One region of the Bacillus sp. DX3.1 genome, then DNA from elsewhere that is predicted to be linked to it. Evidence: predicted binding sites of a transcription regulator. Region 1 holds the regulator's gene; each other region holds the start of a gene.
The links. The regulator LexA, encoded in region 1, represses DNA repair genes until DNA is damaged. The targets are predictions, from matches to a motif close to CGAACATATGTTCG.

Region 1 (10,688 bases):
GTAATATCCTCCCGCTCACATGCCACTTCAGAGACCATCCATCTGTTCCATCAGTATCATATCCGAGTAATTTCCTTTCTTTCCACGTAGCTGTACCTGTTGGAATAAGCCAGAACAACATAGTTTCTGTATGTTTTGCTTTCACATATATAATAATTTCTTTGGTGTCTTTTGGAACAGTAACCCAATTATCTATTTCAGGTATGTTTGTATATGTCTTTATAATCTCTGGAGCTTGTTCTTGTATCTGTGGTACATTCGCTAGATGCCAAGTGCTTATAGCGCCAAATAAGAATAAACTTTTACAAAAATGAAACATCCTATCACCTCATCGTCCATTAGCATTTCCTGAAACCTTCGTTATATAAATAACACTACAATTCCTTCTAATGGAACGAAAAAAGACGAACTTCTATATAGATAGAGAAGCTCGTCTTTTCAGTTATAAACAATCCTACTTTTTATTACGATCCGCATAAACCGCCATCGCATCACACATAAATTTTGCTAACCCTTCACCAAATCGATCGATATTTTTCGTAAAACGTTCATCATCGACATACATTTGACCTAATCCTTTGAATGCATCCAGTGAATACTCCCCAAAGTTTTGTAAATAGTCATACCATTCTTGAATTGCTTCTTGAGATTCTTCTGATTCAGGTGAACCATTGCGAAGAGTTGCAAGCTTCCTATAAATTGCATTAAATTCTTCTTGTGCCTCTTTCGGCATATTCGCTGCTTTTTTATTCGCCTTGTCGACTGCTTTATCCCCCCAACGCTCACGTGCTTCTTGTTCATATGGGTTATGGCTAAAGTCAAAGCCTTCAAATTTTTCTTTGTTCGTCATTTGAATTTCTCCTTTTGTATGTTGAATTGTCTTATCAATCGTCGCAATCACTTTATCCAGTCTAGAACGCTTCTCCACCAACATTTTACGGTGTAACATGAGCGCTTCCTCACGATTAAATGAAGGATTATTGATAATTTCTTTAATTTTCTTTAAAGGGAAACCAAGTTCTTTAAAAAACAAGATTTGTTGCAACATCTCCAGATCCTCATTGGAATAAAGGCGATAACCAGATTCGGTCGTTTCTCCCGGGGTTAACAACCCGATTTCATCATAATGATGTAGTGTGCGCACACTAATACCAACTAAATCCGCTACTTCTTTCACTCTCATTTTCATCGTTTTTGCCCTCCCTCAGTACATACAATAAAGTATAACGTAACGTTAGAGTCAATAAGAAAAGATAAAAATAATAAAGATTTATGAAAGAAAGACCTTCCTCCTTTTTAGGCAATGTATATACCTAAAATAGAGGAAGGTCTCTCACATGAATAAGGCGAACTATACAATCCGTTTTCGAATAGAACTAGAAATAAAGTCAATGATGATAACCATTATTATAATCCCAAGCAAAATAATCCCTACACGTGACCAGTTACGAGAACTTAAGGCAAAAATTAGCGGTGTTCCAATTCCACCCGCTCCGATTACACCTAAAATAGCCGCTGAACGAACGTTAATTTCAAAGCGATAGAGCGTGTAAGATAAGAAGTCCGGTAATACTTGCGGCAATACCGCATACCAAAGCACTTGAAAGCGATTTGCTCCAGTAGCAACTAGCGCCTCGGTAGGTCCCTTATCTATATTCTCAATCCCTTCAGAATATAATTTCCCAAGCATACCAATTGAGTGTAACCCTAAAGCTAAAACTCCGGCGAAAGAGCCAGGACCTACTGCTTTTATAAATAGAAGTGCCATGACTAATTCGGGGAACGTGCGGATAAAACTTAATACAAATTTCCCTGTGCCAGAAGTCATTTTTCCTGTACTCATATTTGTTGCAGCCCAAAACGCAAACGGCACACACAGAAAAGCAGATATAAATGTTCCTAAAACAGCAATCGCCAATGTATCAACAAGTCCGTGCAGTAAGTCCTCACCATCTGGTAAAGATACATAGCTCCAATCCGGATTAAATATTCCTGTCATAATGGCCTTTGTAATTTGACCAGCCGTTTCCTTAATACCATCAATTGGAACACCTGAAAACGCCCATATATATATTACCGCTAGTGCACCAATGATAATCCAGCGATATAAACTTGGTTTCTTTGGCTTTGGAATTGGTTTTGTCGTCCCATTCATAATAATTTCTCCCGTAGTATCGTACTCATATAGTCAATCATTAATACCACAATAAGTGTATAAATAATAATGGAAGCAGTTTGCTGATATTGTAAAAACCCAAGTGTTCGATCGTAATATAAACCAATTCCCCCAGCTCCGACTAAACCTAAAACAGCTGCGGCACGTACATTTACTTCAAATGTATACAATACGTAAGAAACAAAATGTGCTGTTACTTGCGGAATAACTGCATAAGCAATCCACTGCACTTTATTTGCCCCCACTGCTGTCATCGCTTCTAGCGGACCTTGATCGACAGCTTCAATCGATTCGTAAAGTAATTTTGCGACAATCCCAACTGAGAAAAAAGTAAGAGCTAAAATGCCAGGAAGCGGTCCAATCCCAAAGATTGCAACAAAAATTGCTGCCAATAATAAATCCGGTATCGTACGAATTAAATTTAATATAAATCGAGTTGGTCCATATAAAAAAGTAGAGGGGAACACGTTACTTGCTGATAGCAAGGCGAGCGGAATAGCGAGAATCGACCCTAAAGTCGTTCCGATAATCGCCATTCGAATAGTATCCAAAATTGCATTCGTAATTGCCCCAAAATAACTCCAGTCTGGTGGTACCATTTCTTTCAGCAAGTCCAGTATATTCGGAAGACCTGTTAACAACTTTGAAAAAGACGCATCTACTTGTACACTACTCCCCCAAAACAACAAAATCATAAGGATGATTGTTAACATATGTTTCAATTTCTTTGGAGGGGGTGGCATTGTTTTTCTGTTCAGGGTTACTTCGCTCATTTTGCTGCCCCTCCTAAAAACTCGTCTTTATGAACAGGGCGGTCATAAATTTCAGCGAACTTTTCATCTGTCGCTTCTTCTACTGGCCCATCGAAGACAATTTCTCCTGCATGTAGCCCAATGATACGGGTTGCATATTCTCTTGCTAAATCGATAGAATGTAAATTTACAATTGTTGTAATCCCGAATTCTTGATTGATTTGCTTTAAGTCATCCATAACCTGTTTCGTAGTGAGCGGGTCTAAAGAAGCAACTGGTTCGTCAGCTAAAATAATTTTTGCCTCTTGCGCTAGCGCTCTAGCAATGGAAACACGCTGCTGTTGTCCACCCGACAATTCATCAGCGCGTGAATATGCTTTTTCTAAAATGTTTACACGGTCTAATGCGCGAAATGCTAACTCCACATCTTCTTTTGGAAAGAGTCCAAGTGTTGTGCGCAATGTAGAATGGTATCCAACACGCCCGGCTAGCACATTTTTCAACACAGTAGAGCGCTTCACAAGATTAAAACTTTGAAAAATCATACCGATATCTCGGCGCATACGACGTAATTCTTTTCCTTTTGCCGCTGTAATGGATTGACTATCAATGATAATTTCCCCATCTGTAATTTCATGAAGACGATTAATAGACCGGAGTAACGTTGATTTCCCAGCTCCTGATAATCCTACTGTAACAACAAATTCCCCTTTATGTATCGTTACATTAATACCATTTAACCCTTTTGTACCATTGGAATATACTTTAGAAACATTACGAAACTCTATCACAAACCTTCCCTACTTTCCTAACGTTATATAAGCATAAAGTGAAAAAAAGGCTAACTAGCGGAAACCGAAAGTCGTTTCAGCTAGTTGGCCATCTTCAGTTATCATTTCAAAACATCATATATGTTACTGCGTTTTTACTTTCTTTCCGTAATCGCGAACAATATCAAATTTACTATCATCAGATTTGATATATCCTTCATGTGAATACACTTCTTTAATAATTTTATGCCCTTCTTCGTTCTTTCCAATTTCAATAAATGCATCTTGTAGTTTTTTCACCCAATCAGCATCCATGTCAGAACGTACAGTAATCGTATCGTTTGGAATTTCCTCTGTAAATTTCACAATTTTTGTTTGATCAAATACGTTTGGATAGTCTTTTTTTACAATGTTACGAGCATCCTGGAATACAACTGCCGCATCCACATCACCATTGAGAAGAGCAATAATAGATTGGTCATGCCCTTTTAATGTAACAGGTTTCACATCTTTTAATGGATCAATACCCTCTTTCATTAGAACAGCTGCAGGCCATACATATCCAGCAGAAGATGTCACATCTTGATAACCAATTTTTTTACCTTTTAAATCCTTAATACTATTAATGTTAGAATCTTTCTTTACGACGAACTCAGATTTATAAAAATCTACTAGATCTTTTGTCGGTTGTCCTGTTGCATCATCAACTCCAAAACGCTGTGCTTGAAGTATCACATTTGCTGCTTTTTTTTCATGTGCTAACACATATGCAGTTGGAGGTAAAAAGCCCACATCTACTTGCTTAGATGCCATTGCTTCTACAATTGTGTTGTAATTTGTTGAAATACTTACTTTGACAGGGATGTCAAGCTTATCGCTTAATAATTTTTCTAACGGTTTTGCTTTTGCTTCAAGCGTATCTGCATTTTGCGAAGGGACAAATTGAACATTTAATGTTTTGGGAACATACCCTTTTTTCGTATCTTTACTTCCACTTGTTTCCTTTGTTCCACACCCGCTTAATAGACCTACCGCTAATGCTACTGACGTACCCAATGCTAAAACTTTCTTAAACATGTCAAAGCCTCCAATTTTCGAATTATAAAATGACGAGCTGTAAACATGTAGAAATATAGCATATATTTTTCCAGTTCTTCTTTAATTTACAGAATCTTTACACTTTCTAAACATTCTATATATTACTCAATCATAATTATCTGTTATGCTTTATGAATAAGATAACAGTAAAAGAAGGTTGATAACATTGACTCCCGAAAACATTGTAAATATAGACATTTTGCTAACAAGTGATGTACATGGCACTATTTTTCCTATTCAATATCGGAATAACGAGAAAACAGAACGAGGAATCGCAAAAATTTCTACACGTATCGCACAAGAACGTGCTCAAAATGAACATGTACTCGTAATTGATAATGGTGATTTCATACAAGGAACTCCACTCACCTATTACTACGCCAAATATATGCAGGAAGAAAAAAATCCAATGTCCATCATAGCCAATCATATTGGTTATGATGCAGCGATTATTGGAAATCATGAATTTAACTATGGAATGGACATATTAAACAAAGCTGTTATGAACGCAAATATGCCTTACCTAGCCGCTAATATTTTAGATAAACAAACAATGAAGCCTTACTTTGGAAAGCCCTATCTCATCAAACACATACATCCTGATATAAAGGTTGCAATATTGGGCGTAACAACTCATTACATCCCAAACTGGGAACAGCCACATCATATTGAAAACTTAACATTTGAAGACGCTCTAGAATCAACAAAAAAATGGGCAGCTTACATTCGTGAAAAGGAACAGCCACACTTACTGATTGTGGCATACCATGGTGGATTTGAACGTGATTTACAAACAGGAGAGCCAACGGAAGTTTTAACTGGAGAAAATCAAGGATACGTAATGTGTCAAGAAGTAGAAGGAATCGATATATTGTTAACAGGACATCAACATCGTTATATTGCTCATACAAAAGTAAACGGTGTGGCAGTCTTACAGGCAGGCTGCAATGGGCAATTTTTAGGAAAAGTACATGTCTCCTTTACAAAACACAATAATAAGTGGATTGTTAAAGATTGTTATTCTGACTTGTTATCTGTAGAAGATGTTCCAGCAGATGAAACGGTACTTTCACTCACATCTACATATGAGAAAAAAACGCAAGAATGGTTAGATCAGCCAATTGGTACGATTGTTGGTGATATGCTGATCCACGATGTGATGCAAACGCGTTTACAAGATCATGCCTTTATTGAATTCATAAATAACGTGCAGATGCACGCGGCTGGTGGAAAGATTTCTTGTACGAGTCTGTTTCATAATGAAGCACCTGGCTTTCCAAATCGCATTACAATGAGAAATATTGTTTCGAATTATATTTATCCAAATACATTACAAGTGATTCGTGTTACAGGAAAAGATATAAAAGAGGCTCTTGAGCTATCTGCTACATATTTCACGCTAGATATGGACGGAAATATCATTGTAAATCCTTCTTTCATTGAACCAAAACCACAGCATTATAACTACGATATGTGGGAAGGAATTTCATATGTATTAAACATTTCAAAGCCAGTTGGACAAAGAGTCATTTCTTTACAACATGAAGGGTCTCCTATTCGATTTGATCAAGAGTATGATGTGGTCATGAACAATTATCGTGCAAGTGGTGGTGGAAATTATTCTATGTATCAAAATAAGCCCATTATAAAAGATATACCAATTGATATGTCTGAGCTTATTGCGAATTATATATTAGACCGAGGTACAATTGAAGCAACAACCAACCAAAATTGGCATGTTATCAAATAAGAAGTGATGAGTATATAAATACAAATTAAAAAACCGACATAAACCCCTTCTTTTTAGGTGGGAGAGAGCATCCGACCATGCATAGAAGCGGTCAGATCCTTTTCCTAAGTGAAAACAAAGAGAGAAAACGAGTGCAGGTCACCTCTTGTTATCCATAGCCGCGGCTATATGTCGAAAAATCAAAATGGATTTATATAGTACTAACATCCTTATCTATTTCTACTAAAATCAAAAAAAGATGGGCTATGCCCATCCTTTAATTTAGCTTTTCATTACCTTGCTTTTTTAACGCTTTTAATTTCGCCGGTGTAATGTCTTTACCTTCTTCGTTAACGACTTTGATCCCTTTTAATTCGTTTAACATATTTTGACGAAATCCTTTTAAATATTGTTCACGGAGCGATTGACGCTCACGTTGTTCTTCTTCAGTTAAACCTTCTGCTTTTGCCTTTTTCGCTAAGAAGTTAATGCGTTCAATGAGTTCGTGACTTAGCATCTCGAATCCCCTTTCTACTTAAAACTGTTTATTATCATACAATAGTTACTCTTGTTTATCAAGCATTTGCTTCGTATGCTCCACATAACGACGATGTACTGTCGCTTTTGATACATCATGCCCAAAACCACGGAGCGTTGCTGCAATTTCCTCAAATGTTAATTCATTACGGCGCAGACGAACAATCTCTTCAATTGGTACTTCTTTTTTTTCACGCCCTGTACTTAAATGACGGTTTTTTAAATTTTTCTCTGGACGAAATCCTTTTTCTACAGCTCGTTTCATCCCACGTTTTATCTTCAAATTATGAATTTTCCTCTGATATTCTTCTACTATACCAATAATATTTAGAACCATAGAATCAGAATCAGACAGCTGTAATTCACCATTATGTGTATGTGTATACACTTTTACCTCTTCTTTATGTAAACAGTGCATTAAAGCAATTTTTGCATTTCCTCTTCCGAGACGTGTTTCATCTTGAATCAAAAGCACATCGACCTGTTCATCACGAATCATATCCAGCACTTCTAATATCCCATCACGTTCAATGCTATAGCCACTCGCTTTTTCTTCTACAACTTTTATAACATTCATTTGATACAGCTTAGCTAAATGCAACAATTCATCTTTTTGGCGTGCTAATGATGTTTCCTGCGCTTCCTTCGTTGTGCTTACACGGGCATAAATGATTGCATTCATTTCGAAACCCTCTTCCTTATTTCGATTTTTCTATTAGTGTATCATGAATTGTCGTTTTGTTCGAACTTATGTTTGTAGAATGTTTTTTCGCATGTTATACTTATAAGTAAGAAAATTGAAAGAAAACGAGGTGTTGAAATCATGGAAAAGTTAACAAAACGACAGCAAGACATTCTCGACTTCATTAAGCTAAAAGTACAAGAAAAAGGCTATCCACCTTCCGTACGTGAAATCGGTCAAGCGGTTGGCCTTGCTTCTAGTTCTACTGTGCACGGACATTTATCTCGTCTAGAGGAAAAAGGTTATATTCGCCGCGACCCAACAAAGCCAAGAGCAATTGAAATTTTAGGATCCGACCGAATCGAAACGGATACGCAATCGGTCGTTCACGTACCGATTGTCGGAAAAGTTACAGCTGGTTCACCAATTACAGCAGTTGAAAGCGTAGAAGAACACTTCCCACTTCCTGCAAACCTCGTTTCTGGATCCGATAAAGTATTTATGTTACGTATTTCTGGAAATAGTATGATTGAAGCGGGTATTTTTGATGAAGACTTAGTTGTTGTTCGCCAACAGCAATCTGCTTACAACGGGGAAATCGTTGTTGCTTTAACAGAAGAAAATGAAGCAACTGTAAAGCGCTTTTATAAAGAAAAAGATCATTTCCGTCTGCAACCAGAAAACTCTTCTTTAGAACCTATCCTTTTGGATAAAGTGTCTATTATCGGAAAAGTAATTGGTGTATATCGTCATTTACACTAAAAAATAGACCAGTCGGACTGGTCTATTTTTTAGTTCGCTTCAATTGTTACATCCCCACCAGAAGTTTGTCCACTAATCTTTACTTTACCACTTCCAATTGTTACACTCTTCGTTTCTTCCTTAAAAATCTCCACTTCTCCAGCGAATGTTTTCCCACTTACTGTTGCATCTTTTGGTTTTTCTAGTAAACGAATATCGACATCTCCTGCTGTTGTGCTTGCTTTCACATCATATTTCGGATCATGATCGATAACATCCACATCTCCACCAGTTGTTTCTGCCACAACTTTACCACTTACTTTTTTCATATTCACTTCTCCAGCTTTTGAAGATCCTTCCACTTCACTTGCCGTTACTCGCTCTACTTCTACATCTCCACCAAGCGTTGACGCATTCACACGATCACTTTTCACATCAATTACTCTTATATCACCTGCTGACGAACTCGCTTTTATTTCCTGATATGAACGTTCCGGAACAATAACCGTTACTTTTGGTGTTTTAAATCCAAAAGATAAGAATGAAAAATCAAATGAAACTCCTTTTTTAATTTTCCCCTGAACTTTCAATGTATCTCCTTCTTCATCAATACTTACTTTTTGTTTCGCAACTCGCCCTGATTGCTTTACGTAAAAGGAAGAATTATTTCCTTTTTGAATCATAACATCTCCGGCATCTACATCAATTTCTAACTTTTTAATTGCTTTATTTTTAATAACTTTTTCTGTATCCCCTTTTTCCGCTTCTTCTACTGTTTTGGCATATGTTTGCGATATACCAATAACACCAACAATAATACAAGCAACAGCCCCTAACAATATCTTTTTCATCTCATCTACTCTCCTCTAATCATTTTGAGATTCCAATTGACATATTTCATACAAAAATTCCCAAACCATTTTGTACAGTAGTAAGCACCTATGCATAACAACAAACCAAGTCCGACAAACGTAATAGAAACAAATACCTCAAGCCATAAGAAAGTACCAGTTAATATTTTAATTACTACCAATAGTGGTGCCACAACGCTAACAACCCCACCAACCCAAAGTGCAAATATAAAACTTACTATTGCAATTAAAGGCCCTAATACAATAATAAAATTTAATAAACTAAGCCCGACCGCTGCCATCACAGCTCTTGTTATATTCGAAGCAGACGGATCTTTTTTCATCTCATCAAAACGATATAATGCCAACATTTCTTTCGCAATTGCTTTTGGTGAACCGAGCCCTTTAACAATTTCCCCTTCTGTCTTTCCTTCTTCTAGCCCAAACTGAAAATGTTCCTCATAATCGTATAAAATATCTTTTCTCTCTTCTTCCGGTAGCTTTCTAAGATGTCCCGATAATTCTCGAAGAAACTGTTCTTTATGCATTTCATCACACCTCTTCAATAATTTCTTGTACCCCTTTAGCAAAATCACGCCACTCCGTTACAAGTAAATGGAGTTGCTCTGCCCCTTGATTTGTTAATTGATAATATTTACGCGGTGGTCCTTCTGTCGATTCTTTTAAATACGTCTGAAAATATCCCTCTTTTGTTAATCGACGTAACAACGGATATACCGAACCTTCCGATATTAAAAATTTATTGGAAATTTGCTGAACGAGTTCATAACCGTAGCAATCTTTTCTTTTGACAAGTGCCAGTACACAAAGCTCTAACACACCTTTTTTAAACTGGACGTTCAAAGACAATCCTCCCTTCAATCAGTACTACTCAATACAAGGTACTTCCGTTACCAATAATATACCATTTACTATTATTCAATGCAAGGTACTAATGAATATTTAAAGGTGATTATTTCCAGTGATAGTCTTCATCTAGATTAACCTCATAAAGTGAAACTTTATGAGGTGGGGTTTTCTTCATCCTCCACACTAATTATTAGCCTTCACCAATCGGGCTTTAACGGGCAAACTAGCAACCTATCCACTAGTCAGCTCATTAACACTATCGTAATTTTTACTATATATAAATACAAATTAAAAAACCGACATAAAACCCTTCTTTTTAGGTGGGAGAGAGCATCCGGCCATGCATAGAAACGGTCAGATCCTTTCCCTGCCCCATGCCAAGTGAAAACAAAGAGAGAAAACGAGTGCAGGTCACCTTTTATTATCCATAGCTGCGGCTTATATGTCGAAAAATCAAAATGGATTTATATAGATACACCGAA
Region 2 (10,688 bases), 770 kb from region 1:
ACTGTTGCTGCTGATAAATATTTTGGGTTTGGTTTTGCCGATTCTGCTTTATAAGAATCTTTACCTTCTTCAAAATCAAGCCAAATCACCATTAAATTTGTTGGTGGTGGCATTTTAGAGATCTTTTCTGTTACTTCGCGAAATTTATCGGCACTTTTTAATGTCAGCCCAACGCTTGGTCGACCTTGCTCATCGAAAGTTTGCTTCGCTCCGCCACCTTTTAAATCTGCTCCGTCCATGAGAAGGTTATCATCCACATCACGGAATGTTAATTTTGCTTGAGTGGATAAGATTTCACGTGCTTTTTGCTGATCTTTTACACCAGCAAGCTGTACACGAATACGATCTTCTCCTTCAATTTGAATGTTTGGCTCACTAACACCGAGAACATTCACACGATTCTCAAGAGCACCTACTGTACTTACAAGTGCATCTCGATCGATTTTATCTCCCTTTTTCGCTGGCTTTACTTCATACAAGATTTCAAAACCACCGCGAAGGTCTAGTCCGAGACTAATTCCTTTTGTTATGTTTTTCCCTGCCGCACCAATGATTCCCCCGATTAATAAAACGATGAGAAAAAAGGCGACGATTCTAGTGCTACGCTTTGCCATATGTACCTTGTTCCTGCTACTAAATTCATAAACAAATATTACAATTCATTTACGCTAGACAATTTCCTGTTTCATGAATCCGATCTTGCCACTTACACGCAACCATCATTCGTTTTGCTCTACAGGTATTCCTTCACACATACACGTTATCTAATAAAAATTACCATATATGTTTGTCTAGTTAGTAGACTTCCTTTCTGTAGATTTTTAACATCCTCTTTGCTAGCTTACTTCTAGCAATATAGGCAACCTCTCAGTTCTACATGACACCTACGCCGCTTACACAATGTATGGACGTACCATCACAACCTATATTTTTCCCTACAAACCATTATAATTTCGACTTTCTACCTCCTTTACGTAAAATCTCTGACATAATAAATTCCTCTTCATCAATACCTATCATTATACTGTAAAAGGGAGAACAAACCAATTACAGCCGATTATTTATTTTCATATTCTTCAAATGACCAAAGCGGCGCTTGGTACGCCTCCACTGTTAAATATGTCATATACTCATTTATTGTTAACGTTAACACATCATTCACAAGTTCATATAACCTAACATCATTACCTGCTTTTTTCCATTTTCGGTTTTTTAAGCATGTCCAAACGTCTTCAATCGTCACTCGGTCATAACCAAACAGTTGAAATTCCTCTACTTTGCTTTCTAAAACGACTTGTAACTGTTCGCGATAGGCTTCAATCAAATCCTCTTTCTCAACCACTACCATCACATCTCCTTCTTATTTTCAGCACCAAAAGTCGCTTTTATCCCGCTCTAACTGGCAGCAATATCCCCACATCAAAATGATGGAGTGGCAAAGAAGTTAGGTCGGGAATAACTGCCCCTAAGAGTCCGATTGGTTCAACTAACCATCAGTGGGAATGGAGCCTCCACTGATAGAAGTTTCACTTTATATGCTTCTCATCTTAAATGCTTGTCATTCTTGTCTCATAAGTGCATATAAATTATTGTAAATCATTCCATTGATTTTGAGAAGGTAGGAGAAGACCATGACGAGACAAAGCTTTTTACGAGGGGCATTTATTTTAATATTAGCTGGTTTTATTACAAAAATTCTCGGATTTATAAACCGAATTGTAATGGCACGTATTTTAGGAGAAGAAGGCGTCGGTCTTTATATGATGGCCGTCCCCACTTTTATTTTAGCAATTACGTTAACGCAAATTGGACTTCCTGTTGCCATTGCGAAGTTTGTCGCGGAAGCAGAAGCAGTAAATGATAAACAAAAAATAAAGAGAATACTAACCGTTTCATTAGCTGTAACGTCTGTGATTAGTATCATCTTAACCGTTGGGATTATGCTCCTTACTCCAATTTTAGCAGAAACATTATTAACCGACAAAAGAACCTATTATCCATTAATGGCAATATTACCTGTTGTCCCTGTCATTGCTGTTTCATCTGTCCTACGGGGATATTTTCAAGGAAAACAAAATATGAAACCAAGTGCGTATGCACAAGTACTAGAACAAATTGTCCGCATTACGATTATCGCATTATGTATTCGGTTATTTTTACCTTACGGCGTTGAATATGCCGCTGCAGGAGCGATGCTATCAGCTGTACTCGGTGAAGTCGCTTCTTTATTATTTCTACTAACCTTATTCCAGCGTGAAAAACATATCTCCATACGCTCTGGGTTTGTCGGAACTGTAAAGCAAAGTAAACACACCTTCCATTCACTCATGGAAATCGCGCTTCCTACTACAGGCAGTCGCTTAATCGGATCGGTCTCTTATTTTTTCGAACCAATTGTCGTCATGCAAAGCTTAGCAATGGCTGGTGTTGCCGCCTCAGTCGCTACGCAGCAGTATGGAATATTAAACGGCTATGCATTTCCACTTTTATCATTGCCAGCTTTTATTACATATGCTCTTTCTACAGCACTCGTTCCATCCATTAGTGAAGCAATGGCAAAAAAACAACACCGATTAGTCGAGCATCGCCTGCAACAAGCATTGCGCATTTCTCTTATTACAGGCGGCTGGTCAGTTGTCATTCTCTATGTATTCGCTTCACCTATTTTAACGCTTATGTATGGTTCAGATAGCGCAACTCTCTTTATTCAATTGCTTGCACCTTGCTTTTTATTTCACTATTTTCAAAGTCCCCTTACATCCGTTTTGCAAGCTTTAAACTTAGCACGCGCCGCAATGATGAACACGTTTGTTGGGGCCATCATTAAACTACTCGTCATTTTCGTACTTGCTTCAAGGCCAGAGTTTCAAATGATGGGAGTTGCTCTTGCTATCGCTGTTAACATTGTCATTGTCACATTACTGCACTACGCAACAGTCTTAAAAAAAATTACATTTACAATTTATATAAAAGATTATATATATGGGTTGATCGCCATTATTATCGCAGGAGCTTTCGGATTCTATATCCATAAATATATTATTTTTGCACCTTCACTCGGTATACAAACATTATGGGAAATCACATTAACTACAATACTTTATATCTTTCTCTTACTTGTTTTTAAACTCATTCGTAAAGAAGAATTACAACGCGTCCCTATTCTTCGTAAGCTTTCATTTTTAAAATAATGTTATAAAGTGAAACTTTGATCAGTGGGAGTTTTCTTCATCCCCCACTGATCATTAGCCCTCACCAATCGGGTTTCTATAGACAATTTATCCCCCGCCTAACTCCTTTGCTTTTAGCAGAACTTGGAGGTGGGGGTTTTTACTGCCCGCGAATAGCGGGATTAAAAAAGCTTAGTGTTTTCAATAAACAGCAAGATTTTATGTATCTTTTACATCAACAAAAAATTCCCCATTTTGAAAACTACAATAAGAAATTTCCGTTATATCTTTATATCCTATTTTTTCCAACTTACTCATAAGCCATTCATCTGTATGTTCCATCATCTGTAAATGCGACTGCTGAATTTCCCCATCAATAATAAGCGGAAATGAAAAGACCGGTGTATCATTCTTATTGTTCCCACTCTTTTGTTTGTGAAATACAGATAAACTTCCAGAAGCTTCCAAAATAGCGTATTCGACATCACGAATATCACCAATTCCTTCTTCTCTTAACTGCATCAACAAATCGTCTATATTATATCGTTGCTTTCTCATTTGTTTTTCATCAATTTTCCCTTTTCGAACAAGAATAGCTGGCTCACCATCTATTAAATGACGTACTCTTCCACTTTTAAGCGAGGCGTACGCTAACACAATTTGAATAACCACTATCACGCCCATAGGAACAATTTGCTCCCAGACAGATCGATCGGCATCTATAATTCCTAATACCGCAAGTTCTCCTAACATAATAAAAACAACTAAGTCTAAAATACTGAGCTCACCAATTTCACGTTTTCCCATAACCCGAAAAATGATAAGCATTATAAAATATAATAGCACCGTTCGAAAAGCAATTCCCCATAGTTCCATCTTTAATCCCCTTTCTACACTTTTCTTCTACGATGTAGTTTAACCAGCAAAAAAGAAACTAGTCTAACTTATACGAAATGAAAATATGCTTGTATTAAAAAGGAGGAATGCATGGTGGATGGAACGAAAAAATTATCTGTAGCCATTGGATTTGGTATCGTCACTTTATTGATACTGGCTTGTGTTGCTAGTATGTTAATTGCTCTATTACTGAAATTCACAAATATTAATGAAGGTACATTGAATATTACCCTTTTTGTACTTGCGATTCTTTCGACTTTCGTTGCCGGGTTTATTGCTGGAATAAAAGCGCACGGAAAAGGATGGCTTGTAGGATTAACAACGGGACTTACATTTACTATTCTTGTCTTTCTCGTCAATTATTTAGGCTTTTCACACGCTTTATCCACTTCACAGCTTCTCTATCAACTTGCATTAATGGGAGCAAGTACAATTGGAGGCATATTTGGTGTAAATCTCGGGAAACGCACCTATTAAAAAAGCCCTGCATATGCAGGGCTTTTTGTTATTACTTCTTCGCAATTTCGCGAATTGCGTTGCGATCAAATGTAAGGTGTGATCCACCAGCTTTAATTACAATCGTAGTATCGTCCACAGATTCAATTGTACCGTGTAATCCACCAATTGTAACGATTGCATCACCTTTTTGTAGGTTGCTTTGCATTTGCGCTACTGCCTTTTGACGCTTTTGTTGTGGGCGAATTAATAAGAAGTAGAAAATCGCAAACATCGCAACGATCATGACAATATTCATCATACCTGGATTCATGTTTTGTTCCTCCTTTAATTATATGTATTAGAAGTTTTTAGCATTCGGTTTATTAAAGCCATATTGTTCAAAGAACTCATCACGGAAATCACCAAGACGGTCTTCACGAATGGCTTGTCTCACCTGCTCCATTAATTTTAACAGAAAATGCAGGTTGTGATAAGACGTTAAACGAATTCCGAACGTTTCATCACATTTCATTAAGTGACGAATGTACGCACGAGAATAGTTTTTACATGTGTAACAATCACAATTTGGATCAAGTGGACCAAAGTCTCTTGCAAATTTCGCATTTTTCACAACTAAACGACCTTCACTTGTCATGCATGTACCATTTCGTGCAATACGAGTTGGTAATACGCAATCAAACATATCAATCCCGCGAATCGCACCATCAATTAACGAGTCAGGAGAACCAACACCCATTAAATAACGTGGTTTGTTATCTGGAAGAAGCGGCGTTGTAAATTCAAGCACACGATTCATAATGTCCTTCGGTTCTCCAACGGATAAACCACCCACTGCATAACCTGGGAAATCCATTGAAACAAGATCACGTGCACTTTGACGACGCAATTCTTCAAACTCTCCGCCCTGTACAATGCCGAATAAACCTTGGTCCTGTGGACGTTGATGTGCTTTTAGACAACGTTCTGCCCAGCGGCTCGTACGTTCTACAGATTTTTTCATATATTCGAAAGTTGCTGGGAACGGTGGACACTCATCGAATGCCATCATAATATCAGATCCAAGTGCATTTTGAATATCCATCGCCTTTTCTGGTGATAGGAATAGCTTGTCTCCGTTTAAATGATTACGGAAGTGAACGCCTTCTTCTTCAATGCGGCGGAAATCACTTAAACTAAATACTTGGAAACCGCCAGAATCTGTTAAAATCGCACGATCCCAGTTCATAAATTTATGTAAGCCGCCTGCTTCACGAATAATTTCATGACCTGGACGAAGCCATAAATGATACGTATTACTTAAAATAATACCAGCATCCATCGCTTTTAACTCTTCTGGTGACATTGTTTTAACTGTCGCAAGTGTTCCAACTGGCATAAAGGTTGGTGTGTCAAATGAACCGTGTGGTGTATGGACGCGACCTAAGCGGGCACCTGTTTGTTTACATGTTTTAATGAATTCATAACGAATTGCTGTCATATATTTACTCCTTTTTATTTGTTTCCTACTTTAGAATGAGATGCAACAAACATCGCATCACCGAAGCTAAAGAAACGATATTTCTCTTTTACTGCTTCGTTATAAGCATGAAGGACGCTATCTCTATTTGCAAATGCACTCACAAGCATAATTAATGTTGATTTTGGTAAATGAAAGTTTGTAATTAAACCGTCAATTGCTTTAAATTCATATCCTGGATACATAAAGATATCCGTCCAGCCAGATGCAGCACAAAGCTTACCATCGTGGTCTGTAGCAATCGTTTCAAGCGTACGCGTTGACGTTGTCCCAATCGTTATAATGCGCCCACCTTTTTCTTTGACGCGGTTTAATAGGTTTGCTGTTTCTTCTGACACATGATAATACTCTGCATGCATATGATGCTCTTCAATTGTATCAGCAGAAACAGGACGGAATGTACCAAGGCCAACATGAAGCGTAATAAATGCTAAATGAACGCCTTGTTTCTTCAATTTTTCTAACAGTTCTTCTGTGAAATGAAGTCCAGCCGTAGGTGCCGCTGCAGAACCAACTTCCTTCGCATATACCGTTTGATAACGGTCACGGTCTTCAAGAGTCTCTTTAATATACGGAGGAAGCGGCATTTCTCCAAGCTCATCTAAAATTTCGTAAAAAATACCATCATATGAAAACTCAAGCTGACGACCACCTTGATCAGCTGTTCCAATACAAGTTGCTTTTAGCTTTCCTTCGCCAAAAGAAATCACTGTTCCTTCTTTTACACGTTTCGCTGGTTTGACAAGTGTCTCCCACTGGTCTCCCTCTTCTTGTTTCAATAAAAGAACCTCAATGTGTGCACCTGTATCTTCTTTCACACCGTGCAAACGAGCAGGCATAACTTTCGTTTCATTTAGCACGAGGCAATCACCTTCATGTAAATAAGAAAGAATGTCAGTGAAATGCTTATGCTCAATCTCACCTGTTTCACGATCTAACACCATTAACCTTGATGTTTCGCGTTGTTCAAGCGGCGTTTGTGCAATGAGTTCTTCTGGTAAATGAAAATCAAACAGATTAATATCCATAACTATATCCACCTATTTCTATTTAAATCGATTTATTATATACATAATAAAAGATAATACAATACTTATCACAATACATGTAATGATAGGAAAATAAAAGGTAACGTTCCCCTTTTTTACAAAAATATCACCTGGAAGCCTTCCTACGAACTTCCAAGCTAAGCCAACAATAATAAGAAGGGCACCAGCTGTTATAAGCAACTTGGGCATATCCGTCATACTTGCGGCATCTCCATTCCAAAATGTTCATATGCAAGTGGTGTGACAATGCGTCCTCTTGGCGTTCGTTGTAAGAAACCTATTTGTAATAAATATGGTTCATACACATCTTCAATGGTATGAGACTCTTCCCCAATCGTTGCAGAAACTGTTTCTAATCCAACTGGACCACCACGGAACTTTTCAATGATTCCAAGCAATAATTTATGGTCAATATGATCAAGACCAAGTTTATCTACTTGCAGTAATTCTAATGCCTTTTGCGTAATTTCCATTGCAATCGTTCCATCGCTTCGAACTTGTGCAAAATCACGAACACGTCGAAGTAACCTATTTGCAATACGAGGTGTACCTCGTGCTCTTCTAGCAATTTCTAAAGCGGCCAAAGAATCAATTTCAACTTCAAACACTTCTGCTGTACGCTCTACGATTGCCGAAAGCTGATCAACTGTATAATACTCTAATCGTGACAACACCCCAAAACGATCGCGAAGCGGTGCAGATAACGCACCTGCACGCGTTGTTGCTCCAACCAACGTAAACGGAGGTAAATCTAACCGAACAGAACGTGCGCTTGGGCCTTTTCCAATCACAATATCAAGACAGAAATCCTCCATCGCTGGATATAACACTTCTTCAATTGAGCGATGCAAACGATGAATTTCATCAATGAATAATACATCGCCAGGTTGAAGCGCCGTTAATACTGCCGCTAAATCCCCTGGTCGTTCAATTGCCGGACCTGACGTTGTGCGCATATTAACGCCCATTTCGTTCGCAATAATATTTGCTAATGTCGTTTTCCCGAGTCCTGGTGGCCCATATAATAGAACATGATCTAACGTTTCTTCACGCATTTTCGCTGCTTCAATAAATACTTCTAGATTGTGTTTTGCCTTATCTTGGCCAATATATTGACGCAACGTTTGTGGCCGTAACGAATATTCTAAGTCCGCATCTTCATATGCAGATTCTCCTGAGAGGAGACGTTCGTCCATTCTACTCACCTCTTACCATTTAGTAAAAGACTAAGTGCCTTTTTAATATATTGATCCGTCGTAAGTGATTCTTTTAACAATTCTGGTACAACGCGAGAAACTTCTCGTTCTGCGTAACCAAGTGCGCGCAGTGCTTCCAAAGCTTCATCCAGCTCAGCAGATGATCCTTTCTTCTCATCAAAACGCTCTTCATCTGAGAATAAATCAACAAAAGCATCCGGTACAACATCTGCTAATTTGCCCTTTAAGTCTAAAATCATTTGACGTGCTGTTTTCTTTCCGACACCCGGGAATTTTACTAAAAATTTTTCATCCTCATGTTCAATTGCTTGGACAACCTGTCCTGTTTGACCTGAGGCTAAAATTGCTAGTGCACCTTTTGGTCCAATCCCCGATACACCTAAAAGTTTTGTAAATAATAAACGCTCTTCACGTGTCTTAAATCCGTAAAGGGCCATTATATCTTCTCTCACATAATGATATGTATATACACGAATTTCTTGCTTACTTCTTTGAAATACATACGGATTTGGCGTGAAAATTTGATAGCCAATTCCATTATGGTCAAGAACGACATATTCTGGTCCTACATGTTCCACATAACCTGTAATATATTCATACAAAATACGATCTCTCCCTCTCAAATCATGTATTCCATTTTAACATACTTAATGATAGAAAAGCGAGACTACCCCAACAAACGTTCCCTGTATAGAATTTCCATTTTTTTAATATTGACAGAATGATATAAAGCAAATTAATATTACAAAGTCGATAATGATTATCAATACTAATTAAAGGGGTTACATCAAGATGAAACGCAATCTATCTATTCTATTTACTCTCATTCTTGTTATTTTTGCCATTGTTGGTTGCTCTTCTAAACAAGAAGAATCACAGGCAAAAGAACAACCGAAAACAAAAGTTGTAAAACATGCAAAAGGTGAAGTTAAAATTCCAACAAATCCAAAGAGAATTGTTGACTTATCTGGATCATCTGAAGAACTATTACTTCTTGGTCATAAACCTGTCGGTACAGCTAACACGTATAAAGACAAAATCCAAGATCACCTACAAGAAAAACTAAAAGGTGTAAAAGCAGTTGGTTGGTACTGGGCACCTAAAGTCGATTTAGAAGCGGTTACTGCTTTAAAACCAGATTTAATTATTTTAAACAATCGTCAATTGAAGATTTATGATCAATTGGAAAAAGTTGCACCAACAGTTGTCCTAGAAACGAACTTAGAGAATTGGCGCGATAAATTTAAAGAAGTAGGCAACCTATTTGACGAAGAGAAAAAAGCGGATAAATGGATTGCAGACTATGATAAAAAAGCAGCTTCTTTATCTAAGAAAATTAAAGGGAAAACAAAAGATGAAAACTTTATGTTCCTTGCTGTAACACCGCAAAACTTTCGTGTATACGGTAGCTTCGGGTATGGTGATATTCTCTTTAACGATTTAAAACTTCCTGCAACAAAAGGCACAGACTTAAAACAAACGATGGCACAAGTATCATTAGAAGGCCTTGTTGCATTCCAGCCTGATCAAATGTTTATCGTAAACTTTGGCGGCGAAGCAGATAAAGTTTATGATGACTACAAAAACAGCGCTGTTTGGAAAGATAACAAAGCTGTAAAAAATAATCATGTTTACAAAGTAAGCAATGAAGTCTTTAACACAAAAGCATTCAATCCGATCGGTAAAGATATGTTAATTGATGAAATTGCAAAACAAATTTTAGATAAGAATAAATAAGAAAACAGCAGCTCATCCTGAGCTGCTGTTTTTCTTATTTTGCACCGCATACCGCCTCATTTTCTCAATTGTTTTCACAAATCGTTCCTTTGATTTGATACGAATGCCACGTTTTAACTCTGCCCGCTCATAACTTTCTAGCTTTTTCATATCAATTTGAAAAAATGAATGAATCGCATTATCACTTTTTGGTACACCGTTAAAAATTTGCAATATGCCCTCATTTGAAACACCAAAATACCCACTTGTTTTAAGTAGCGGTGAAATATCATCTACCTTTTTTTGCAATATAATTTGTACATCATCACGATCAACAAGCTGCCATTCTTTATACTGCTTCAGAAACTGTTCTAGATTTGCTACCTTTTCAGTAAAAATTTCCTCACTTACTTCTCCATCTACATAAATACGCTCTAGCAGAATTGTAACTTGAGGTTCTTTTTGCGTTACATTTGGAACAGTAGCCGCAGCTGTAGCACTCGATTCATGATACAAACAAAACATAGCAATTACGACTTGAACTGCAATCATCATGAATTTCATTTCCGTTCACCTCTTCTAGGCAATATAAAACTTCCATTTGTAGTTTTTCCGGAAATTGATGTTTTATCCATATGAAAGGTGGAAACGGCCGGAGATTCTA
Region 3 (10,688 bases), on a different replicon from region 1:
CGTTGATATATATAGGTTTAGGACATATTAAAAAAATTTTCCGAGTATGTACGTGAGAAGAGAAAAATTAGCTAATGTTTCATGTTTTGTTTTTTAGGTCAAGGATATGGTAAGGATGTTTCAAGTTATTCGTTTCAAATGGATATGAAACATTTTAAATCGTATATGGTACAAGGGTTACTAATGTAAAGAGCGGTATAGTCTACAATATAAAGAAGTGTTAAGGGGAAAATAGCGTTTCATATTTATTGAATAGGTTCACTATAGGGGAAAAGTGTTTCATATGTTCATTCTTTAGATCAATTGCTGATGTATTGGGGAGTAATGTATAATAAATGTTATTTCGTTTATAAAACCAAAGATAAAAGTGCTTCATTACTTTTGTAAATATAAATGTGCCCGAAAAATAACGAGATTTCTATACATTTAGTAGATTAAATTGTGGTGTATTGGGAAGTAAAGTATAGAAAGGAAGGAGTGACCAAATGGAAAAGTTAACACAAATGTTCACAGATGCTTTATTAATATCTGAGCCACTGTACGGGACTAATAAAGTAATTTGGGATAAATGGACTTCTTTTAGTGCAGACGTAGAAAAAGATAATAGTAAGGTTGTAACGTCGCAATATGTTTCACCCTCCTTGTCAGCTTTAGTATCATGGCTTAGTAAAAAGAATGATGAAGGAATCACTTCGCTACAAGTTGCTATTAAGTTGAACCAGTATAAGGACGAAATTCATTCGGTACTTGAAAGATATTTAGAAGAAGAGTTTCAAAATATTATTAATGATAAATCAAATGTTGAACCAGTATCCATTTTAGAAAAAAATGAAGATGAAACAGACGATAAAGATTATTTTGAAGTCAATAATTCAGCTGTTTATTTCAAATTACGTGATGGAATTTCAAAAAATCATTTTGAAGATACTTCAAATATGGGGATAAAATCATATCCACTTGAAACGAAGGATAGTAATGCAGTAGCTCAACTTTCTTCTCATCGAGATGAAGATTTAAAGCTTACCAAAGCAAATGAAGCATCCCGGTGGAATACTTTAGTTAATGATGTAATGAGTAATATGGATGATTTGACGGCAGATGTATTAGACTCAATCACTATACAATGGTTAGCACAAGCCAAGTCACCAGATGAATTTATCGAATTTTCCTATGAGCAAGTATTGGACATGTGTAATGTCCCAAAAAAGAAAGTAAGTAAAGGGGAATACTATAGACCCGAAGATAAAATTAAGGTTGCTCAACGAATTGCTGCTTTAGCGAGTATTTTCATATATTTAAATGATGAAAATGAAGTAGTGGTTTTAAATGATGAAAATGAGCACGATGAGCAATATAAAGTAAGAAGAGAAGTAATCAAAAGATTGTTTGTATTAGATTCTGTTGTACTATGGAGACACAGTACAACGAATGAATATATGGGAATCGAATCCTGTCGTATCAAACCTGGAAGCTTTTTATCTAGTTATTTATATGGCTCAAGTAATACGACAGCCTTATTATCAAAAAAGGCACTAGAGTATAACAGTTACCGACATAAATACCATAAACGTTTAATTCGCTATTTAACATGGCAATGGAGAATACGTCAGATATATTCAACTTTAAAGCGGCCTTATTCTATTGGAGGGGATAACGGATTATTAGCTGTTATGGCAGTCCCACTAAAATGGAAACCGAGTCGAATTCGAGAGCATCTAGAGAATATTCTCACTGATTTGGAACGGGAAAACGTAGTTTCTAAGTGGGAGTATACAAGTGAATTAGATGAGAAACGTTTAAATAAGAAGAATTGGTTTAAGGATTATTGGATGAATTTGAATATTACTATTTTTCCACCAGAAGAATTAATTAAATCTATGTACAATTTGCCAAAGAAAAAAACTTTAGAAAGCAATGATGAAACAGCTTTAGAATATGTTGAAAAAAACGAAGGTGTTATTGATATGCCACAAGTGAAAAGGAGTCAAGAGACTCACATATTTGATGAAGAAGTAGTTCGAGAAAAAATACTAAAACGGCATAATATTGACAACATTAGTATACGTGAATTAGCAAAAGAAATTAAAATTTCGGCTCCTACATTATCTAGATTTTGTAACAAGCAAACAAAGCGCCTATCGGCTAATGCAGTTGAAAAAATGTCCAAGTGGTATGAGAGACAAGTAATAATAGAAAAAATGTAACCTATTTTTATATCTAAAAATAGGTTACATTTTTTCTGTATGAGATAATCGGTTCTGGTACAAAAACTACTTCCTAGAAGCATTGGGTGTCTTTTCTTTATTTTCTCAATACAATATTTAAATATTACATGATAAAATTTAAATGTTAGCTTCCCTATGTTGTACAAGATATTTACCAACTAAGAAGGCACTCGTTTTGAGTGCCTTTTATCATTTAGAGATACGTCTTTTATTTAAATACATAACTAAACATATAATCCATGCCAAATTAAAAATAATGATACTTACAATAGCCTCAGGCGAGAGGGCTTCTTCTGAAGTTTCATTGTCTTCCAAAATTGCTAATGATTGTTCTTCTTGAGAATCGCTTTCTTCAATTGTATTTTCATCAGCAAATCCAGTTTCTTCATAAGCGCTATTATATGATTCTTCTTCATAATCAGTAGCTAATTCTTCTGGTTCCTCACGTCTTTCTGTTACATGACGTTCCATTTCTAACAATCTTTCTCTTCGCGCTTCTTTTTCTCTTTTAAAGGTGTCTATATAATACTGAGACGCTTCAGGTGAAATGCGATTTTGTTTTTGTAATTCTTTTATACGATTCATATTATCGTTATATACTTTTTGAAGATCAATGTTAGCGGTTTTCGCTCGATTCACTTTATCTTGAGAGATAACTGGTACAGATTTTTTAACTTCAGTGCTGTTCGATGGAGTCGGGAAATTGTATGTAGAATAGAATTTTTCACTTTGTATTTCCATATCTTTTAATGATTGTTGTATGTCCTTATCTAAAGATTTCATATATGGGTCATCATGTACGTGATACTGACCTGTGCTAAAACCGTTTTCTGCACAATTTATCCGGCACGTATGACCTCCGTTACTGTCAGTCCTTCCAGAATGAGAAAAAACAGTGTTAACATCGATACACGCGAAACACAAAAGCAAGCTTAACATTCTTAAACACTTCATTCCTTCACCCCTCCTTTAACACATCCCTACCAGCATTATACAAAATAAACGTTCACCGTATCATAATCTGTATAAAATAAAAAAAGCCCCATCGCTAAGTGGATTTCAAAAGTGGAACACTTTGTATGATCTACTTCATCCTTTACTAGCAAAACAGTAAAATCTCATTTCCCTATAGCTATAGTGGAAAGTATCTATACTAAACATTAGGAATTTTCCGTATTAATATTCTCAATTTACTGTATATTCAATTAATGTTAAACTATTAGTGTAGTAAGAATTTGTCAGAACCATGTCCCCAAGTCAAGGTTTTGAAATAGCCATCTCAATACGCGAGAACAAAACAAAAAGCCGATTTCCTGTATGCTAAGGAAAAATCGGCTTTTTGCTGTTAACTCGTTTTTGGAATAACGAGATGTAACAACTCCTTCCCTCCTATGAAGAAGGCGACTCAATATGTGAAGTGAAAAAGAGGGCCTACTCATAGTTGAGCAGACCCTCTTATTTATTTTGCGTCAATTATGTCTATAAACTTAAAGGCATTCTTATTATAAAATGCATTGGTACATACCACTGTTTGGTTTATAGGATTTATGTGAATCACGATCATATAATTAGTGAGTACATGGCCATTTTCATAATATGTAATCAGTATTTCTTCTTTGGATAGTAATGAACTTAACAATGTCCCCTCGATTATATCCTTTGCGTCTTGAGTTAATATCGGGCGTGGCACTTTCGTTTTTTCTTCGATAAGCTTTCGGTTCTGGTGCAAATATATGAAGAACACGGATAATAGTAGATTTCTAGCGGAATCGTATTTTATGCTATAAGTCCAAACACTTGGTGGATGAACTCTTTTTGATTTTGGACAGACTGATTGATATTATCCCCTTAAGGTAGACAGTGTAAAAAGACCATGAATAAACATGGATGTTACACTTTTACTTGGAGGGGATTTTATTATGGTTAAAAAAGGGGATAAATTTCAAACTTATTCAGATGAATTAAAGATACAAGTTGTAAAAAGTTATTTAAATGGTGAGGGCAGCCAAACAGCTATAGCTAAGAAATATAAGCTGAAAAGTAGAACACAGTTAATGAATTGGATCTGGAGATATCAAGAAACAGGCGATATTTCAGACTTGCGGGGAAACAACGGCGGCAATAACGGCTTAAAAAACCTCTTGAAAGGTCGTCCTCGTACGAAATTCGATAGTGTGGAAGAAGAATTGGAATACTACAAGGCGCAGGTGGCTTATTTAAAAAAGCAGTATCCAAATCTATAGGAGGTGTTCTTGCTCAAACGGCTAAGTACGAGATTATTGAAGAACTACGTTCTCGATACAAAGTAACCTGGCTGGTCGTCATTGCGCAGTTAAATCGATCTAGCTACTATAAGTGGCGCTCAACATGTACGCAAAGACAATTACGCCTTTCAAAGGATCATACATTGCGTGAACAGATTCAAGCCATTCACATAAAACACAAGGAATACGGTTATCCTCGCATGAAAATTGCCTTACTAGAGGCTGGATTTTTAGTGAACCACAAAAAAGTATGTAGACTTATGCGAGAACTTCAAATTCAATCAATCATCCGTAAAAAGCGACGCTTTTTTAACGGGAAATCCTCAAAGGTTTTTCCGAATGTAGTAGAACAACAATTCCGAAACCGCAAACCAAATGAGGTACTTGTCACAGATATCACTTATTTGCCATTCAAAGATAAATTTCTCTATTTATCGGTCGTTCAAGACATTTATAACAATGAAATCGTTGCTTGGAAACTCTCACATCGCAATGATTTACAACTTGTCCTAAAAACGTTAGATTTAGCAGCACAAAAAAGAGATGTGTATGGAACCATCATCCACTCAGATCAAGGATTCCAATATACATCTCATGCTTATTACCATACGCTTCAACAGCTAGGCGCCATCGGCAGCCACTCCCGCAAAGGAAACTGCCATGACAATGCTTGCATTGAATCATTCTTCTCTCATTTTAAATCTGAAATGTTTTATCTTAATTATTATCAAACAAAGGAAGAACTAATTCAAGCTATTGAAACATACATCTATCATTACAACTACAAACGATTCCAAAAAAGGCTTAACCATCGAGCTCCGATTGAATATCGAATCTCGATGGCTGCATAGTCTTTTTTTACAGCTGTCTACTTGACGGGGGTAAGACCAGATTCCGTAAATCAATCTGTCCCTTTTTTATCATATGCATGGCTTCAACGCCACTCAATATAGAGTTTGCTGTTTTAAATGATTTGAACCCCAACATAGAACGCACACGTTTTTTAATAAAACGATGATCTTGTTCCACTATATTATTGAGATATCTAACTTGCCTTAGCTTTATGCCTTCAGGCATATGTTTCTCTTCTTTCAACGCTCGAATTGCTATAGGATAGGCAGGGTTCTTATCTACTGTTATCACGCGAGGTTTAGAAACGTACGAAAAAGCCAAGGCTTTCTTGAAAAAGCGCTTAGCTGCTTGTCTATCTCTTGATTTACTTAGATAAAAATCAATGGTATTCCCTTCTGAATCAACAGCACGATATAAATACACCCATTGCCCTTTCACTTTAATATAGGTTTCATCGACTCTCCATGAATCATTTGTTGATTTAAGATGATGTCGTACTTTTTCTTCTAATTGAAGTCCATATTGATGAACCCAGCGCATAATGGTTGTGTGAGCAATGGATAATCCTCTTTCCTCCATCATTTCCACCAAGTTACGAAAGCTCAAATTGTACCGTAGGTACCACCTTACTGTTAATAAAATTAGTTCAGGCTGATAGTGCTTCCATTTGAACAAATTTTCTTTTTCCATACCGATCACACACCTTTATTTAGAGTAATACTATCAGTATGTCCAAGTTTAGGAGATTACTTGCAAGAGCTTTAGAGTTTTTGCACCAGAACCGTTTGTACTCCATACTCAATGATACGATTAATAAATAAATCTATTTGTTTCAAATTGTTTTTGAATTTCAACACGCCCCATCGAAATGTCGCAGCTCAAACATAGCTTACGAAATGCTTTTAAACGAATGTCATCTTTTAATAAATCAAATCGTTCCAAATAGGATTCTAGATCAAAGCACTTGTGTTCTTCAGATATCTCTTCAGCTTCCTCTTCTTGTATTCCTTCACTTCTCTGTTCGATTTCTTCTATATCTAATTCATCATAACCATTTTCAAGCAATATATCTTTTACCGCTAAGCGAAAAGATTCTTGAATAATTGAGTCCAGCATGATTGCTGAGACATGATTGGAATGCCCCACGTTCACTAGTGCTTTAACAGTGGATTGAACCAGGTTGATGTAATTTTCAGCATTAAACTCCCCTTGCACGATTGCTTGGCTTTGCTCTTCTTGGACATTGATAGCTAATACAAAGTCTCCTGTAGATTCTTGAACGAGTCCTTCTTTATCAGACACTTTTACTTGTACATTTCCCATTATCTGTTCGCCCCTCATTATAAACGTATGGATGCTATGACCCTATACTTAAATATAACGTTGATTTTTACGTTATGAAAGGATTTGTCAAAAAATAATAAAAACTTGGTTGGTCTTTTTTTATGGACAAATTCGAAAATGAAAATAAAAGCCATATTCATTTATTGTAGGTGGAATTTAAAAAGGAAGGTGACATGGATGGGTCAATATCAAATGCTGTATAGCACCCCTTATCTATATTCTTCAAACACGCTCCGTCAAATGTATAAAGGGACAAAAAAGGAAGATGACATTTGTGCAATACAAGAGCACATGCTACGTCATGAGGTATACCTGGACCGACAATACCGAGGTTACTATTATTTAAGTCAAAAAATTGAAGAGGATCTGTATGGTGATGAACATGCTTTGTCCTGGAATGAGTTACTGGATGAATATCAACTTTATAGGGATCGTAAAGGGAATTTGTCTATTAAACCGAAAGGATGGTGAACATGACAATCATTGGAGAATTAGGGGTTGTTTATGGTGTGACCGGAGCTTCAGTTTTGGGGATTAAATTACTGAAAAAGAAAGGTCTTTACCTTCCAGGATGGTTGCTACGTGCGGGTCTCAAATGCTTGTTGATTGGGAGTGTTTGGTACGTTCTAATGGATATACTAGATGTGTTTCTACGTTAGTATTACATCTGGTAGTTGAAAGTGATTATAATAGCGCATCTTAAACGTTTTTTTCTAAGCTTCCATACAGGCTCAACTACCTTAAGGAGGTATGGAGGGAATGTTGTCACTTTTATTAATTCCAGCAACCTTTATAACTGTAGCTTATTTTTATCACAGTAACGGAATGAGTGATAAGAAAAAAATCACAACGTTTTTTGAAATTGCAAAGATATGTGTTCAACATAAAGGTGAATTACAATACCCCATTTTTATAAAAGAAGTAGAAGATGACATAAGTATGAATTATGTTTACAAGTTACCGCTCGGTGTACCTAGTCAACTTATCCAAAAGTTAGCTGAAGTATTAGAAGAAGGCCTATATAAACCTGTTAAAATATCGTTTCATCAAAGAGAGCTTCATATTCGAGTATTTAACCAACAAATACCTGAAATGTGGAATTGGTCTAAGGATCTATTAAAAGAGCATACATGGAGAGTTATGATGGGGAAAGCGTTAGATAAATACGTATATCATGATTTCGAGAAAACGCCACATATGTGCGTAAGTGGAATGACTCGTTTTGGAAAGACAGTATTCTTAAAAAATGTGATGACTAGTTTGACTTTGCAACAACCTCAATATGTGAAGTTTTTTATTATTGACCTGAAGGAAGGATTAGAATTTAGTCCTTACAAGGATCTGTCTCAAGTAGTAGAAGTAGCTGAAAATCCAGAACAGGCGTTAGAAATGTTGGCTAAAGTACGTGAGAAAATGGTTAGACAAATTGAGGTAATGAAAAATTCCTACTTTACTAATATCATAGACACATCAATTAGAGAACGTTGCTTCATCATAGTAGATGAAGGAGCAAATCTTTGTCCAACGCAAGGTTTACCTAAAAAACAACGGGATTTATTATTTATGTGCCAGGAGATGTTATCTGAAATCGCAAGAATCGGGGGTGGTTTAGGATTTCGGCTCATATTTTGTACGCAATATCCAACCTCTGATACATTGCCAAGGCAAATCAAACAAAATGCTGATGCAAAGCTAGGTTTTCGATTACCAACAGCGGTTGCGTCACAAGTTGCTTTGGATGAACCAGGTCTTGAGGATCTGCCTTCCCTTCCAGGAAGAGCATTATTTAAGACAGATCGTACAGAAGAAATTCAGGTACCTTATTTAAAGGACATGGACATGTGGGAGTTGCTGAAGCAATATAAGGTGGTGAAGCAAAATGAGGCATCAAACACTCAAACAGAAAGCGAGACAAATCGAGATTTTATCCACTTTGAGTAAGTTAGATTTTGCAACTAGGAGGCAATTACAAGCCATCCATTGTCTAGGGAGTATCCGAAATGCAAATCGTGTATTAAAGGATCTACATTCATATTGTCACATTACAAAAATGGCTCGTGAACACGTATATTATTTAAATAAAAAGGGACGGGATTTATTAGGCATTACAAAGGAAGTAAAGAAAAGTAATCAATTACAGCACATATTAATGCGAAACGAAAGCTGGATGTGGCTTGGATTTCCAGAATGGAAAACAGAAAGACCTATCGAGTTTTCAATCAATGGTCAACGGTATCAGATCATTCCTGACGCAACGTATTTTGAGGATAATGTCCCTCATTTTATTGAAATAGATCGTATGCAACATATGAAGGCAAACGAACATAAAATACAGTTATATGGCCATATAACAAATATCTATAAAAGACAGAATGCTATTGTTCCAGTAATTATCTTTTTCACATTATCAGACTATCGACAATCAAAGTTAGAGCAATACGCTATAAAGCAAAATTTGTTTATGAGAACATTTGTGATGGAAGATGTTTTTAGTTAATTTAAGCCCAAAAATCAGTAGAATCTATGCTTTTTCCGGTTAATTTTCTTAAAGCTTTTATAATACGATTTGAATTCTTAGTTGTCGGTGATACGCTGTCCAAACTACACAATCGACTGACAGTAGAACGAGTTACACCACTTTTTGAAGATAGTTCTTCTTGTGTAATCTTGTGCTTATCTAAAAAACGCCCTAAAGCTGATCTAGGTTTAGAATACCAATTCATCAAATTCACTTCCTTATGTTTTTTACTTATAGCCTGTCCAATAATCCCATTTTTTAAAAGTCACTGAAAACAGGAATTTTATTAATAATTGAGCATAGTATTGAATAAGAAGTAAAGACAAAAAAATATGTAATAATTTTGTGGAATCTAGCATTCATAGTAATAGCTACAAGTTGCTGATACACTAGCCTAATGGCAACTTGTTGCAAACGGTATTCCTACAAAATAAAAAGCTTGAATCCATTGATACAAAAGGGTTTAAGCTTTTCTTAATTTCTGAAGTAATGAAAACGAGTTTAATAAATTAAGAGATAGTATATGGTTCAGTGGTCGAATTTTGAAGAATTATATATAATTTCACGTACCATAAAGATAATAAAAAAACATTTTCTAAAGGATTGTATAATGCGAAGCAAAAGGCTTATAATAAGAACAAACGTTCTGTTTTTGGAGGGTAAAGTGATGTTCGATTACTCAAAATGTATGAATCGAATGATATTCTGTATCGACCTTTGTTCATTTTTTGCTAGTTGTGCTTGTGTTATGCGAGGACTAGATCCATTAAAAGTGAAATTAGCTGTTGTTGGAGATGTAAATCGAAATGGATCTATTGTATTGGCTGCCACTCCTGAACTGAAGAAATTAGGGATTTCTACAGCAACTAGATTATACGAAATACCAAGAGACCCAAATATCATTATTGTAAATGCAACAATGAAAAGGTTTGTTGAAATTTCAAATCAAATCACAGAAATTTATACGAAGTATGTAGCTTTAGAGGATCTGCATGTTTACTCAATAGATGAGTGCTTTCTAGACATGCAACAAACAGCTCATCTTTTCGGACGTGATCCAATTGTAATTGCTAAAAGGATTCAAAAAGAGATATATAATACAACTGGCATAACCGCATCAATCGGAATAGCACCTAACCTATTCCTCTCAAAAGTTGCTTTAGATGTGGAAAGTAAACATTCAAACTCTAGGATTGCAGTGTGGACATACAAAGATGTTTCAAAGAAATTATGGAATATCAAACCACTTCAAAAGGTATGGGGAATCGGATCAGCCACTCAGGAAGCTTTACATGGGATGGGACTGTTTTCCTTAAAGGATGTTGCCAAAACTCCCAAAGAGCACTTAATAAAGCGTTTTGGCAAAGTCAAAGGTGAAGAGCTATATCGTTTTGCCTATGGCATTGATGAAAGCCGTATTGCTAATAAATACATTCCTAAAAGTACCTCCATAACAAAAGGGCAAATCTTATTAGAAGATTGCTT

Region 2: ruvA (Holliday junction DNA helicase RuvA) is a predicted target of LexA. The motif match lies at 8,981-8,994, and genes of this name have one in related genera.
Region 3: QRE67_RS26685 (Y-family DNA polymerase) is a predicted target of LexA. The motif match lies at 9,838-9,851, and genes of this name have one in related genera.

Annotation. Positions count from the first base shown of each region.
Region 1 covers NZ_CP128153.1:3,348,153-3,358,840, forward strand. Annotated here, with positions in the region: gene QRE67_RS16580 (hypothetical protein) at 1-319, opposite strand, end outside; gene QRE67_RS16585 (MerR family transcriptional regulator) at 455-1,189, opposite strand; gene phnE (phosphonate ABC transporter, permease protein PhnE) at 1,352-2,155, opposite strand; gene phnE (phosphonate ABC transporter, permease protein PhnE) at 2,152-2,949, opposite strand; gene phnC (phosphonate ABC transporter ATP-binding protein) at 2,946-3,719, opposite strand; gene QRE67_RS16605 (phosphate/phosphite/phosphonate ABC transporter substrate-binding protein) at 3,843-4,775, opposite strand; gene QRE67_RS16610 (bifunctional metallophosphatase/5'-nucleotidase) at 4,963-6,546, shown strand; gene QRE67_RS16615 (DUF896 domain-containing protein) at 6,803-7,042, opposite strand; gene QRE67_RS16620 (YneB family resolvase-like protein) at 7,088-7,744, opposite strand; gene lexA (transcriptional repressor LexA) at 7,886-8,506, shown strand; gene QRE67_RS16630 (DUF4097 family beta strand repeat-containing protein) at 8,536-9,336, opposite strand; gene QRE67_RS16635 (DUF1700 domain-containing protein) at 9,342-9,884, opposite strand; gene QRE67_RS16640 (PadR family transcriptional regulator) at 9,889-10,200, opposite strand.
Region 2 covers NZ_CP128153.1:4,116,907-4,127,594, forward strand. Annotated here, with positions in the region: gene secDF (protein translocase subunit SecDF) at 1-614, opposite strand, end outside; gene QRE67_RS20665 (post-transcriptional regulator) at 1,058-1,342, opposite strand; gene spoVB (stage V sporulation protein B) at 1,632-3,191, shown strand; gene QRE67_RS20675 (DUF421 domain-containing protein) at 3,390-4,046, opposite strand; gene QRE67_RS20680 (TIGR04086 family membrane protein) at 4,161-4,544, shown strand; gene yajC (preprotein translocase subunit YajC) at 4,576-4,836, opposite strand; gene tgt (tRNA guanosine(34) transglycosylase Tgt) at 4,864-6,003, opposite strand; gene queA (tRNA preQ1(34) S-adenosylmethionine ribosyltransferase-isomerase QueA) at 6,018-7,070, opposite strand; gene QRE67_RS20700 (DUF2905 domain-containing protein) at 7,089-7,289, opposite strand; gene ruvB (Holliday junction branch migration DNA helicase RuvB) at 7,286-8,287, opposite strand; gene ruvA (Holliday junction DNA helicase RuvA) at 8,293-8,910, opposite strand; gene QRE67_RS20715 (iron-hydroxamate ABC transporter substrate-binding protein) at 9,101-10,045, shown strand; gene QRE67_RS20720 (BofC C-terminal domain-containing protein) at 10,058-10,588, opposite strand.
Region 3 covers NZ_CP128159.1:121,867-132,554, reverse strand. Annotated here, with positions in the region: gene QRE67_RS26745 (helix-turn-helix domain-containing protein) at 486-2,204, shown strand; gene QRE67_RS26740 (YHYH domain-containing protein) at 2,415-3,179, opposite strand; gene QRE67_RS26735 (YolD-like family protein) at 3,685-3,969, opposite strand; gene QRE67_RS26730 (helix-turn-helix domain-containing protein) at 4,145-4,468, shown strand; gene QRE67_RS26725 (IS3 family transposase) at 4,411-5,340, shown strand; gene QRE67_RS26720 (IS6 family transposase) at 5,348-6,031, opposite strand; gene QRE67_RS26715 (hypothetical protein) at 6,152-6,664, opposite strand; gene QRE67_RS26710 (hypothetical protein) at 6,863-7,156, shown strand; gene QRE67_RS26705 (hypothetical protein) at 7,159-7,344, shown strand; gene QRE67_RS26700 (FtsK/SpoIIIE domain-containing protein) at 7,445-8,626, shown strand; gene QRE67_RS26695 (replication-relaxation family protein) at 8,565-9,182, shown strand; gene QRE67_RS26690 (helix-turn-helix domain-containing protein) at 9,184-9,408, opposite strand; gene QRE67_RS26685 (Y-family DNA polymerase) at 9,871-10,688, shown strand, end outside.